One region of the Lysinibacillus sp. BF-4 genome, then DNA from elsewhere that is predicted to be linked to it. Evidence: riboswitches for the same ligand, from Rfam matches in the RefSeq annotation. Region 1 holds a riboswitch; each other region holds the start of a gene.

Region 1 (4,215 bases):
AGCCAGCGTATTTGCAAGTACAACCAACCTGTTTTGAAGAAACGATGTTGCAGGGTTTTGTGATTGGTTATTTACCTTATGATGAACAGCGCATTGCGGCGTTTGTTCCGTATATTACAAATTGGTCGCTTTGCGATAGCTTTTGTACAAGTTTAAAAAGTACAAAGGCACATCGTGAAGAAATGTGGCGATTTTTACAGCCATATTTTCGTTCTGATCAACCATATGCTATTCGTTTTGCGGTAGTAATGAGCCTAATGTATTTTATTGATGAGCACTATATTGAGCAGTTGTTTAGGCGTTATGACGCGATTACTAATGAGCATTACTATGTGCGAATGGCAGTCGCGTGGGCAGTATCTATGTGCTATGTAAAACAGCCAGTGCTAACTTATAGCTATTTACAGCAACATTCACTTGATGATCAAACGCATCGTATGACCATTCAAAAGATTATTGATTCGACGCGACCTACTAAGCAACAAAAGGCTGAGGTACGTGCGCTACGGAGGAGTAAAGCATGAAACATATTGGTGTCGGCGTAGGCGCTTTTATTTTAAATGAACATAATGAATTATTATTAGTACGCCGCAAAAAAGAGCCAGAGGCAGCGCATTGGAGTTTGCCAGGGGGCAAGGTAGAGCTAATGGAAACAATTGAGGATGCCACAGTACGTGAGATTAAAGAGGAGTTAGGTGTAACGATTACCCTCACAGGTTTGTTATGTGTAACTAATCATATTTTACCGCCAGCTACCCACTTTGTGGCACCCACTTTTATTGCGCGCATTATAAAAGGTACGGTAACAAATAGAGAGCCTCATGCAATTAGTGAAGTAGGCTTCTTTGCATTATCTCAATTACCAACGCCACTGACAGTAACAACACTAAATGCCTTAAAGGAGTTTAAGCATGACTAGAAAACAACAGCGCATTCATTTTGCACAGCAACATCAAACTTTATTACGTTGCCCGCTTTGCTATGAGCAGGTGGAAGTTAATGAAGCAAGCATGGTATGTGCTAATCGCCATACTTTTGATTTTACAAAGCAAGGCTATGTTAATTTAGCCCCGCAACGTACCGAAAATTTATATACCAAGGAATTATTTACTGCGCGTCGCATGATAATTGATAGTGGTTTTTATACACCGCTTCATCAAGAGCTAATTAAACTAGTAGCAGATGCTAAAGTCATTGCAGATTTAGGTTGTGGTGAGGGTACGCATTTACAACAACTATTACCAGAAGGTGCGCTAGGTATTGGTATTGACCTTGCCAAGGAGGGCGTTAAAATGGCAGCTAGCTATGACAACGTGCTATGGCAAGTTGCAGATTTAGCTAATATCCCATTAACAACAAGTAGTGTAGATGCGATTGTTAATATTTTATCTCCATCTAACTATAAGGAGTTTAAGCGTATTTTACGTGCAGACGGGCGCATGATTAAGGTAGTGCCAAGCGAAAATTATTTATACGAGTTACGTGAGGCTTTCTTTCCAGATAAGTCACCTTACTCTAACGCGACTATTGTTGAATTATTTGAGCAACAATTTGCACACACCAAAAAAATCACAGTACGTTATGAGCAACAGCTAACGGCTGAGTTAATGCGTATGTTAGTGGATATGACGCCGCTTACTCAAAACGTAGCGCGTGTGCAAAAGGAGCAATTTATTGCGAATCACTCGCATTGTATTACGCTAGAATTTGACATTCTTATTGGTAATGATTGATTATTTTGATTAGTTTGATAAGATAGTTATCTCTGCTTAGTTAATATTTCCTGCAAATAATAACAATAATTTGATATGGAATAATTAACATATTATCGTTATAATTGTCTAAGAGTAAATACGAATATTGTAGAAATTAGGTGCATTTATGCTACTATAAATGCTTAAAAGGGAAATCGGTGAAATTCCGATACGGTCCCGCCGCTGTAATGTGGAGTAAGGCGCAAAAAGTCACTAGCAATGCTGGGAAGACGCGTACTTATGTTGAAGCTAAGTCAGAAGACCTGCCTATTTTCAGATGCTGTTAACCTACGGGAGATAGGGGGGTATTGAAGTGCGATTATTACGAGTAATAGGGCGTTTCTAACCACCGTGGGTTAGAGGCGCTTTTTTCGTTTTGCAAAGCTAGAGTTAAAAGGAGAGAGAGCATGTTTTTACAACAAACAAAGCGTACGGTATTGTTGGCGCTACTTATGGTAGTGGCAGTAGTAATGGCAGCGTGTGGCGATAAAAAGAATGAAGCAGCCACTGCAGACAAAGATGAGGAACTAAAAAAAATTACTTTCTCATGGTCAGGGGATATTGGGGACTTAAACCCACATACTTATATGCCAAATGAATTTTTCTCACAGGCCATGGTTTATGAATCATTAGTATATTATGGTGAAGGCGGCGAGCTACAACCAGCTTTAGCAGAGTCTTGGGAAGTATCGGAGGATGGCAAGACGTATACCTTCCACCTACGTGAAAATGTAAAGTTTTCGGACGGCTCACCATTTAACGCAGAAGTAGCAAAGAAAAACTTTGATACAATTTTAGCTAACCGTCAACAACATGAGTGGGTAGAGCTTATTCATCAATTTGAGGATACAGAGGTTGTGGATGAGCATACTTTAAAAATGACATTGAAAAATGCGTATTACCCAGCATTACAGGAGTTAACGTATATTCGTCCGTTCCGATTTGTAGCAGAAACAGCTTTCCCTGAAAGTGGCGATACATTTAAAGATGGTTTAGTTGAACCAATTGGTACAGGACCATGGGTATTAAAAGAGCATAAGAAAGACCAGTATGCGACATTTGTACGCAATGATCACTATTGGGGTGAAAAACCAAAGCTAGACGAAGTAACAGTTAAAGTAATGACTGATGGTGAGTCGCGTGTACTAGCATTTGAAAAAGGTGAGCTTGATTTAATTTTTGGTAATGGTGTCATTAGCCAAGATTCTTTCCAATTTTTAAAAGATAGTGGCAAGTACGAAACAAAGCTATCAGAGCCAACCTCAACGCGTATGATTATGATGAACACGCAAAAGGAAGCAACAAAGGATAAGGATGTGCGCCTCGCGCTTAATCATGCCTTTAATAAAGAAGCGGTCATCGAAAATATTTTCTACAATACAGAGAAACAAGCAGATACATTATTCCCTAAAAATATCCCTTATGCGGATGTGGACTTACAGCCGTATACTTACAACTTAGAGCAAGCTAAAACATTATTAGATAAAGCAGGTTGGAAGGAAGTTAAGGGTAAAGAATTCCGCCAAAAAGACGGCAAGGAATTAACGCTAGATTTCCTTATTATGAGCACAGATAATGTACAAAAATCTGTAGCAGAGTATATGCAGGGCGATTACCGTAAGCTAGGTGTAAACGTAAACCTAATTAGCCAAGAGACAAATACATTTTGGGAAAAAGGCTTTGCGGGAGATTATGATATGATTTTCACTTACACATGGGCAGTACCATTTGACCCGCATTCGTATTTAGCGGCAATGACAACGCCATCTGATAATGGCGGACCAGATTATACAGCACAACTGGGGCTTGCGAATAAGGCCGATATTGATGCTAAGATTAAGCAAGTATTAGTAACAATTGATGAGCAAGAGCGTACGAAGCTATATGCTTCGATTTTAACTGATTTACATGATACAGCGATGTATATCCCTGTATCACATATTTCTAATATTGCGGTGTATCATAAAAACTTAACGGGCGTTGAATTTTTACCACAGCAAGAGGAAGTGCCGTTAAATAAAATTGATTTACAATAATCGTAAGGGAGCAGCGCAGCTTATGTGCTGCTCCTTTTTTGAAGGGAGCGTTTTATGTTTACATTAATAGTAAGGCGACTTTTTAGCTTAATACCAGTTTTGCTTGGCATCTCAATTATTACATTTTTATTATTACAGCTCATTCCAGGAGACCCTGTTATGGCTTACTTGCGTGCAGCAGGTATTCCCGCTGCAGACGAAACTGTCACAGCACTTCGCACAGAGTTAGGCTTAGACAAATCTTTACTAGCTCAATACAGTAGCTGGCTACTGCAAGTGATACAACTGGATTTTGGTACGTCTTTTTCGACAAAAGAGCCAGTATTTGATGAAATTATAAATCATATGATACCTACCATTCAGTTGACCGCAATGGCAATGTTATGGGTGCTTTTAATTGCGCTACCTTTAGGCATTTTATCAGC
Region 2 (4,215 bases), on a different contig from region 1:
GTTTTAGTAGCCCAAGCATTTGTGTAGCGTAGTAATGGTCAAGCCCAGCGGTTGGTTCGTCTAGGATTAAAATACGTGGCATCATCGCCAGTACACCTGCAATAGCCACCCGCTTTTTTTGCCCAAGGCTTAAAAAATGAATGGGCTTGTCTTGTAGCGCTTCAATCTCAGCTTCTTTAATCGCCCAGTTTACTTGTTCATGCACCTTATCTTTTGACCAGCCAAGGTTAGTTGGGCCAAATGCGATGTCTTGTTTAACATTGCCCGAAAACAACTGAGCATCGGGATCTTGAAAGACAATACCAACGGACTGGCGTACATGGGCAAGCTCTTTTTTACTATAACGCATCGGTTTACCATTAAAGCGCACATCACCACTAGAGGGCTGTAAAATGCCATTTAATTGTTGAAATAACGTAGATTTACCCGCGCCATTATGACCAATTAACGCAATGCGCTCACCCTGTCCAATTGTTAGCGAGAGCTGCGTTAGTGCCTCTGTGCCGTCAGGGTAGCGGTACGAAATATTGTCTAGCTCAAAATAATTTACCATTGTCTACCTCCTACATAAATCAAAACAATTGTGCCAAATACTACAGCAATGCCTACCCAGTTGCGCTTATTAAACTGCCATTCTTCTTCAAAATAAAGCGGTGTCGTGTTGCTTGGGTCATAACCGCGCGAGAGCATTGCATTTGTTAGCTCTGTGGAGCGTTGTAGCACCTCAATAAATAACGAAGAAACAAGTAACCCAACAGAGCGTAGCCACTGCCGAGGGGACTGGTAGCCAAGGCGTGATTGCTGGGCAATATAAATTTTTTGCGTGTTTTCTAAAAAAATAAAAATAAAGCGGTACGTCATTTCACATAGCTCTACAAAAAGTGCAGGCACACGCCATTTATACAGCACATAGCAAATGGCTTGTACCGATGTAGTTAAAATTAAAAAGTACAAGGAGCTAATACTGCCAAGCACAACAAAAAATAGCTGACGTGCTGTAGCTACACTTGCCTCGCCAATAAATACCTGAAACGAGCCAAAGGAGTAAGCAAAAATATGCGGTGGCAGTGTTGTAGTTGTACCTGCAAAGGATAATAAGATGGCCAGTAAACTTGTCAGCAAAAAGAAGGCAGGGAGCAGTAAGAGCTTTACATAATACGTCCAAGGGATTTTTGCCCCAAAAATGATAAAAGCACTCATCACAATAAATGTGATGAGTGAAATGGTTGTGTCACGTACTGTTAAGGAAAATAGCAGCAGCAGTGCCGTGAAAATCATTTTTTCCATCGGATGAACGTGTTTTAATTGATTAATATAAGCATATTTATCAATTAGTAGCATTTACAGTCCTTCTTTTTTACGATGCTTACCGCGTGTAAAGCCTACGAAGTAGCCAATGAAGCCTGCGCCAATTGCCGCTTGTAATACAAATAATAAGCTTTCGATTTCGCCACTTGGCGGCTCCCAAAACGACTCGAACCAAGGTTCATAGCCCGCATTAATCTCACCAATAGCTTCCTCTGCCTCGCCGTCCGCACCTTCAAACTCCGCATCTTTTAACATAAAGATAGGCACAATCGCTAGCAAAATAACAATCGCAAATAATAATAAGTTTTGTTTCATTGTGCAGCCTCCTTACGTGGTAATACACGTAGTGATTTTAGCTCTGAGAAGTTGTATTTCTTTAAGAAGTTCATAACAATTACGGTTAAAATACCTTCACTAATGGCAAGTGGAATTTGTGTTAAAGCAAAAATACCCGCAAATTTAGAGAATGATGCGAAGAAACCACCAACCTCAGAAGGGAAAGCTAATGCTAATTGGAATGATGTTACAACATACGTACCTAAGTCACCTAAAAACGCTGCGAAAAATACGGCTAGTGAAAACGATAGCCCCATTTTAAGCGCTGCTTTATACGTGAAGTAAACAATGAAAGGTCCAACGACAGCCATTGAGAAAGCGTTAGCACCAAGTGTAGTTAAACCGCCGTGCGCAAGTAATAATGATTGGAATAATAGCACAATTGAGCCGATGACGCTCATCGCAAGTGGTCCAAATAACACAGTACCTAACCCAACACCAGTAGGGTGTGAACAGCTACCCGTAACTGACGGGATTTTAAGTGCTGATAAAACAAAGGCAAATGCGCCTGACAGCCCTAAAATCATTTTTGTTTCGGGGTTTTCCTCGATTGTTTTTTTAATTGAACGCAAGCCTAAAATAACAAATGGAATGGTTAGCACCCACCAAAAAATGGCCCAACCAACAGGTAAGTAGCCTTCCATGATGTGCATGGCATAGGCACGCTCAGGAATGAGCAGTAAAATAACTGCAAAATAACCAAGCTTCGGTAAAAATTTCAACATAAAAATCCTCCTATTCAAGTAAAAGTAAGTATGAGGATATAAAAAAGCACTCTTAATCATAAGAGTGTTTACGACAAAATAAAGCAAGCCCTATACAGACTGCCTTGTTTCGCACACCCATCCTCGTAGGTTGAAACGGATCACATCCAAACTAGGTAGGTCTCCTGGCTCGACATCAGCGCACTACATAGCCTTCCCGCAAATTTAGCAGTGGCAATTTATGTATGCTCCGTCTTACAGTGGCGGGACCGCGTTGGCATTTCACCAAACTTCCCTGTTACGTTGCGTAGGCAACACCTAACTTGGCTAACTATGTGCTATTTCAAAATAAGTTTAGCACGCAAAGTAAATTTTGGCTATACGATTTTTTATTATTCAGAAAATCCAACTAGGTAGAAAGTTCTGAAAAAACGCACAAGAGACAGCTCAATGAAAAAGTCAGTTTGAAAATGTGCCAAAGTAGTATATGATAAAGAAAATGAATATTGCAAAATAGTTAGAAGTTTTTACGTCTTTTAGGAGGCGTAAAATAAAGGGAAATTGGTGAAAGTCCAATACAGCCCCCGCTACTGTAATAGTGTTGCTACAACAATAACCACTGAATAATTATTCGGGAAGGTGTTGTGGCGTATAGCTTAAGTCAGGAAACCTGCTTCTATCTTTTGTTTCTACAATTTTCGGAGGGAAAAGGGCGGATAACAATTAGCTAACGCAGTAGTAGTATGCGCGCTTTTTATTAGAAGTCTTAACACCCCACCGATGTTAAGGCTTTTTTTGTTGGTCAATAAAGGGGGAACGCGTATGACAACGTGGGATTTAGTAGGGATGCAGCACCATATTTTATTATGTAATGGTAGCTCATGCATGAAAAAGGGTGCTGAAGAAGTAACGCTTGCGGTACGTGATGAAATTGAAAAGCTTGGCTTAGACGAGCAAATTCATACAACACGTACAAAATGTAACGGGCGCTGTAAGGATGCGTGTGTCGTAACCGCCTATCCTACAGGCAACTGGTATAACGTACCAGACGAAGCGGCGGCACGCACAGTTGTGCAAGAATTAATGCAGGATGGCCCTAAGGCACATCGCGTTTATACGATGCAGGAGGGTGCGATTATTCGTACAGAAGAAACACCTGCAATCAAAGGGATAGCGAAGAATAAGTAGGCTGGAGAGTGGTAGCATGACACAGAAAAAAGGGAAATTATTAGTTGTAGGGTTTGGCCCTGGCGACTTTAAACATATTACAGCGCGTGCTGTAGAGGCATTAAAAGAAAGTGACTTAATTATTGGCTATAAAACGTATGTGGATTTAATCCAAAATATTTTGACACCTGAGCAAGAGGTTATTGGCACAGGCATGACAGAAGAAGTAGCGCGTGCACAGGAGGCCTACAAAAAGGCGCTTGAGGGCTATACAGTTGCGGTAATTTCGAGCGGTGACTCAGGCGTATATGGTATGGCTGGCTTAGTGTACGAGGTATTAGTCGAAAAAGGTTGGACAGAGGCTGATGGTATTGAGGTTGAGGTTGTACCAGGTATTTCGGCAATTAACTCTTGTGCGAGCTTACTTGGCGCACCTGTAATGCACGACTCATGTACGATTAGTTTAAGTGACCACCTCACACCATGGAACTTAATCGAAAAGCGTATTGAAGCAGCCGCAATGGCGGACTTTGTTATTGCGCTGTATAACCCTAAAAGTGGTCGCCGCACACGCCAAATTGTTGAGGCACAGCGTATTTTATTAGAATACCGCTCACCTGATACACCAGTAGGGCTTGTAAAATCAGCTTACCGTGATAATCAAAATATTATTATGACAAATTTAGCGGATATGCTAAAT
Region 3 (4,215 bases), on a different contig from region 1:
CATGTGATGCCTTTTTCTCGTATCGCGATATCCAAAAACGCCACGAGATTTTAGATGATCCGCGTGTTGGTGCGTTTGGCGTTATGGCATTTGTATTTTTAATTTTATTAAAAATCGCCTTGCTTTATGAGTTGCTTCAGCTTGGTGTTGTAAGTTGGTGGGTGCTTATTTTACTGCCATTTATGACACGTAACGGCATGTTGTTATTTTTATTAACGACTAAGCCGGCTAAAGACAAAGGCATCGCGCACTTCTTTATGCAAAAGCTGCACAAAAAAACAGCCTATTTTGCGCTGTTTCAGTTAAATGCGATTATTGCACTATTTGTATTGTTGAGCGCTAGTATTTTACCTATTATTTTAGCCATTGTACTACTCGTAACAGTCGTGATTTACCGTAGCTTTGCGCTGCGCAATTTTGACGGTATTTCAGGCGATTTACTCGGTGCTTACATCGAAGGGGCGGAGGTGCTATTATGGCTCGTGCTGCTGTTGTACTACGCCTAATGCGTCATGCCAAAACACCAATGAACGCGCGTAAAGAGTACCTTGGTTGGACAGATGATGCTATCCTAGCGCAGGCGTTGCCCGTGCAAAGCTATGCACAGCACACGATCATTGGTAGTGATTTACTGCGCTGTCGCCAAACAGCGGCGGCGTATTTTCCGCATGCTACATACATTAAAGAGCCGCGTTTACGCGAACTGGATTTTGGGGATTTTGAGGGCAAAACGTACGCGCAATTACAGCATAATGCCGCATACTGCGCGTGGCTAGATGACCCGTACGCTCCTGTGCCTAACGGCGAAAATTTTGCGGACTTTTTACAGCGCGTCTATGCAGGTTTTTTAACAAATGCGCGTGATAAAACAATTATTATGACCCACGGCGGCGTAGTGCGTGCGTTACTGCAACGCTTCGCCCCAAAAGAGCACCCGTACTGGCATTACAGCGCGGGGCATGAGCAAGTTTACACCCTAATTTGGCAACACCAACAAGACTTTGAGGAGGCACGACGATGCACGTATTTATTGGAGGAGCACATAGCGGCAAAACCGCATATGTCGAAAAAATCGTAGAAGGTAAGGATGCAAGTTGGTTGATTGGCACAGCTCTGACGTCTATTGACGCACCTGTCATTGTTATCGATTGCTTAGAAGACTGGCTCGTGACACAGGACTTAAGTGACGAGGATGCGGTAGTTGAGGCGTTAATGACAGATGTGCGTGCTTTAGCTGCACAAGCTACGCTTTATGTTGTCGTGGCAGACGTTGGGCGCGGCATCGTACCAATGGACAAAAAATTGCGTCAGCTGCGCGATGTATGCGGACGTTTTTATCAGCAATTATTTGCGGAGGCACAAAGTGTAACCCGCATCTGGTATGGACTGCCTGAGGTACTAAAAAAGTTTGAAAACGTCTGACTTGTAATCAAGTGAGTAAGAACTATTGTCAGCCCAAACACAATATGCTAGAGTGTTAATAGCAAACACATACTATATATAGTATTACACGTTTTGATATACGGTGCTCTAGCGATAGAGCTGAAAAAGGGAATTTGCCAAAAAATTTGCGCAAAGCTGTCCCCGCAACTGTAAACGATGACGAAATCTACGAGCCACTGCGCATGAGCGGGAAGGGTAGATGGAGGGTGATTCGAGAGCCAGTAGACCTGCCGATTATCAAATAGCACACACTCTTCGGGGATTGAGAAGTGGAAGCGAGCGATTACGTTGTCTAGTTCACTTAATCCTTTTTTCCATTTCTTAACCATGCATTTTTTTACCATGCACCCGCTGAGGTGTATGGTTTTTTTGTGACAAGCGTTTGTTCCGTACAACTACTGTACGTTTATTTTTAGGAGGGTTTTTTATGACAATCAAAACAATGACAAGTATTTCAGCACGCGTAGACGCACTTACCGAAAAATACGGTGAGGAAGCAATTGAGCAATTTTTACGCCAATCCGATCGTTTTTTACGTAAAAACGAAGCGGCAACCTACGGCGAGTGGGCAGATGCGATGGTGCTTCAAACATTAGGCTTTATCGACGAAGAAGAGCCGTACTGGACGTTTGTAGCGGCAGATATTTATTTGCATAAACTGTACCATGATGCAGCAAGTTTGCGCGGTGTAGCGGCAGACAACGTATACGAGAGCTTTAGCGTTAACCTAGCTAAATATGTAGCAGCAGGGCTTTACTCACCTGTGCTTGTTGAAAAATACTCACCTGAAGAATTAACAACATTAACCAATACCATCGTGCCAGCGCGCGATACATTATTTACGTACATCGGTCTAAAAACAATTATTGACCGTTACGTGGTGCGTGATTACAGCAAGCAAACGGTAGAGCTACCGCAAGAGCGCTTTATGGTCATTGCGATGATTTTAATGCAAGACGAAAAAGACAACCGCATTGCTAAAGTACAAGAAGCTTACTGGGCAATGAGTAATTTATATATGACGATGGCAACACCAACACTTGCGAACGCAGGTAAAACACATGGTCAACTTTCAAGCTGCTTTATTGATACAGTAGACGACAGCTTACAAGGTATTTATGACTCAAATACGGACGTAGCCACACTATCAAAATTTGGCGGCGGCATTGGCGTGTATATGGGTAAAATCCGTAGCCGTGGGTCGGCAATTCGCGGCTTTAAGGGCGCATCAAGTGGTGTACTCCCTTGGATTAAACAACTTAACAATACAGCCGTATCCGTTGACCAGTTAGGCCAGCGCCAAGGTGCGATTGCAGTTTACCTTGATGTATGGCATAAGGACGTATTTACCTTCCTTGACCTACGCTTAAACAATGGTGACGAGCGTATGCGTGCGCATGATATTTTTACAGGGCTTTGCCTACCAGACATCTTTATGGAAGCCGTACAAGCGCGTAGTGACTGGCACTTATTTGACCCGCATGAAGTACGTAATGTCATGGGCTTTAGCCTAGAAGATTACTACGACGAAAAACGCGGTGAAGGCTCATTCCGCGACAAGTACGCGGCATGTGTTGAAAACCCTGAGCTAACACGCACAGTCGTACCTGCGATTGATATTATGAAGCGTATTATGCGCTCACAACTCGAAACAGGCGTACCATTTATGTTTTACCGTGATGAAGTCAATCGTAAAAACCCAAATAAACACGAAGGCATGATTTATTCGTCAAACCTTTGTACCGAAATTGCGCAAAACATGAGCCCAACGGAGTTTGAGTCAGTTGAACTTGAAGACGGTCTGATTGTCACAAAGCGCAAAGCAGGCGACTTTGTTGTATGTAACCTAAGCTCGATTAACTTAGGACGCGCTGTACCAGCGGACGTACTAGCACGCGTTATCCCAATTCAAGTACGTATGCTTGATAATGTCATTGAACTTAACACCATTCCTGTACGTCAGGCAGAGCGCACAAACGCACGCTACCGTGGTATCGGGCTTGGCACATTTGGTTGGCATCACCTGCTTGCCCTAAAGGAAATCGCATGGGAAAGTGACGAAGCTGTACAATTTGCGGACGAACTATACGAACAAATCGCTTACTTAACGATCCAAGCTTCAAGTGACTTAGCAGCCGAAAAAGGCGCGTACCCATTATTTGAAGGCTCAGACTGGCAAACAGGCGCGTACTTTACAGCGCGTGGCTACGAGGGCGAGGCATGGGCAGACTTACAAGAAAAAGTTGCCACACAAGGTATGCGTAATGGCTACACAATGGCAGTTGCCCCTAACTCAACAACAGCGATTATTGCAGGCTCAACGGCCTCAGTCGACCCAATTTTCCAAAAGAGCTACTCTGAGGAGAAAAAGGACTATAAAATTCCGGTAACAGTACCAGATTTAAACGCAAAAACGACATGGTTCTACAAGTCAGCGTACTTTATTGACCAAAACTGGTCAGTTAAACAAAATGCGGCACGCGGACGCCATATTGACCAAGGGATTTCGTTTAACCTGTATGTACAAAATACAGTAAAGGCGAAGGACTTACTACAACTCCATTTAAATGCATGGGATAGCGGTGTCAAAACGACGTATTATGTACGCTCAACATCCGTTGAATTAATTGACTGTAGTTCATGCGAAAGCTAAAAGGAGAGAAAACAAATGCAAGTACACGAACGCACGATTATGGACAAAACAGCACCCAACGCCTCAACAGGTATTATTAACGGGCGCTCGTCTAATATTTTAAACTGGGATGACGTCCG

Evidence for each region. Region 1 has a riboswitch for cobalamin ahead of nikA (nickel ABC transporter substrate-binding protein). Riboswitches for the same ligand answer to the same signal wherever they lie in the genome.
Region 2: it holds a riboswitch for cobalamin, as region 1 does, so the genes downstream of both, CH76_RS09340 (energy-coupling factor ABC transporter permease) here and nikA (nickel ABC transporter substrate-binding protein) in region 1, are expected to answer to the same signal.
Region 3: it holds a riboswitch for cobalamin, as region 1 does, so the genes downstream of both, CH76_RS12430 (ribonucleoside-diphosphate reductase subunit alpha) here and nikA (nickel ABC transporter substrate-binding protein) in region 1, are expected to answer to the same signal.

The regions. Positions count from the first base shown of each region.
Region 1 is NZ_JPUW01000013.1:3,250-7,464, forward strand. It holds gene CH76_RS06220 (DNA alkylation repair protein) at 1-524, shown strand, start outside; gene CH76_RS06225 (NUDIX domain-containing protein) at 521-919, shown strand; gene CH76_RS06230 (putative RNA methyltransferase) at 912-1,733, shown strand; cobalamin riboswitch at 1,855-2,040, shown strand; gene nikA (nickel ABC transporter substrate-binding protein) at 2,162-3,790, shown strand; gene nikB (nickel ABC transporter permease) at 3,845-4,215, shown strand, end outside.
Region 2 is NZ_JPUW01000027.1:18,833-23,047, forward strand. It holds gene CH76_RS09325 (energy-coupling factor ABC transporter ATP-binding protein) at 1-553, opposite strand, end outside; gene cbiQ (cobalt ECF transporter T component CbiQ) at 547-1,341, opposite strand; gene CH76_RS09335 (energy-coupling factor ABC transporter substrate-binding protein) at 1,342-1,623, opposite strand; gene CH76_RS09340 (energy-coupling factor ABC transporter permease) at 1,620-2,369, opposite strand; cobalamin riboswitch at 2,506-2,685, opposite strand; cobalamin riboswitch at 2,853-3,041, shown strand; gene CH76_RS09345 (ferredoxin) at 3,171-3,536, shown strand; gene cobJ (precorrin-3B C(17)-methyltransferase) at 3,553-4,215, shown strand, end outside.
Region 3 is NZ_JPUW01000054.1:943-5,157, reverse strand. It holds gene cobS (adenosylcobinamide-GDP ribazoletransferase) at 1-506, shown strand, start outside; gene CH76_RS12440 (histidine phosphatase family protein) at 476-1,078, shown strand; gene CH76_RS12435 (bifunctional adenosylcobinamide kinase/adenosylcobinamide-phosphate guanylyltransferase) at 1,018-1,422, shown strand; cobalamin riboswitch at 1,507-1,693, shown strand; gene CH76_RS12430 (ribonucleoside-diphosphate reductase subunit alpha) at 1,871-4,096, shown strand; gene CH76_RS12425 (ribonucleotide-diphosphate reductase subunit beta) at 4,112-4,215, shown strand, end outside.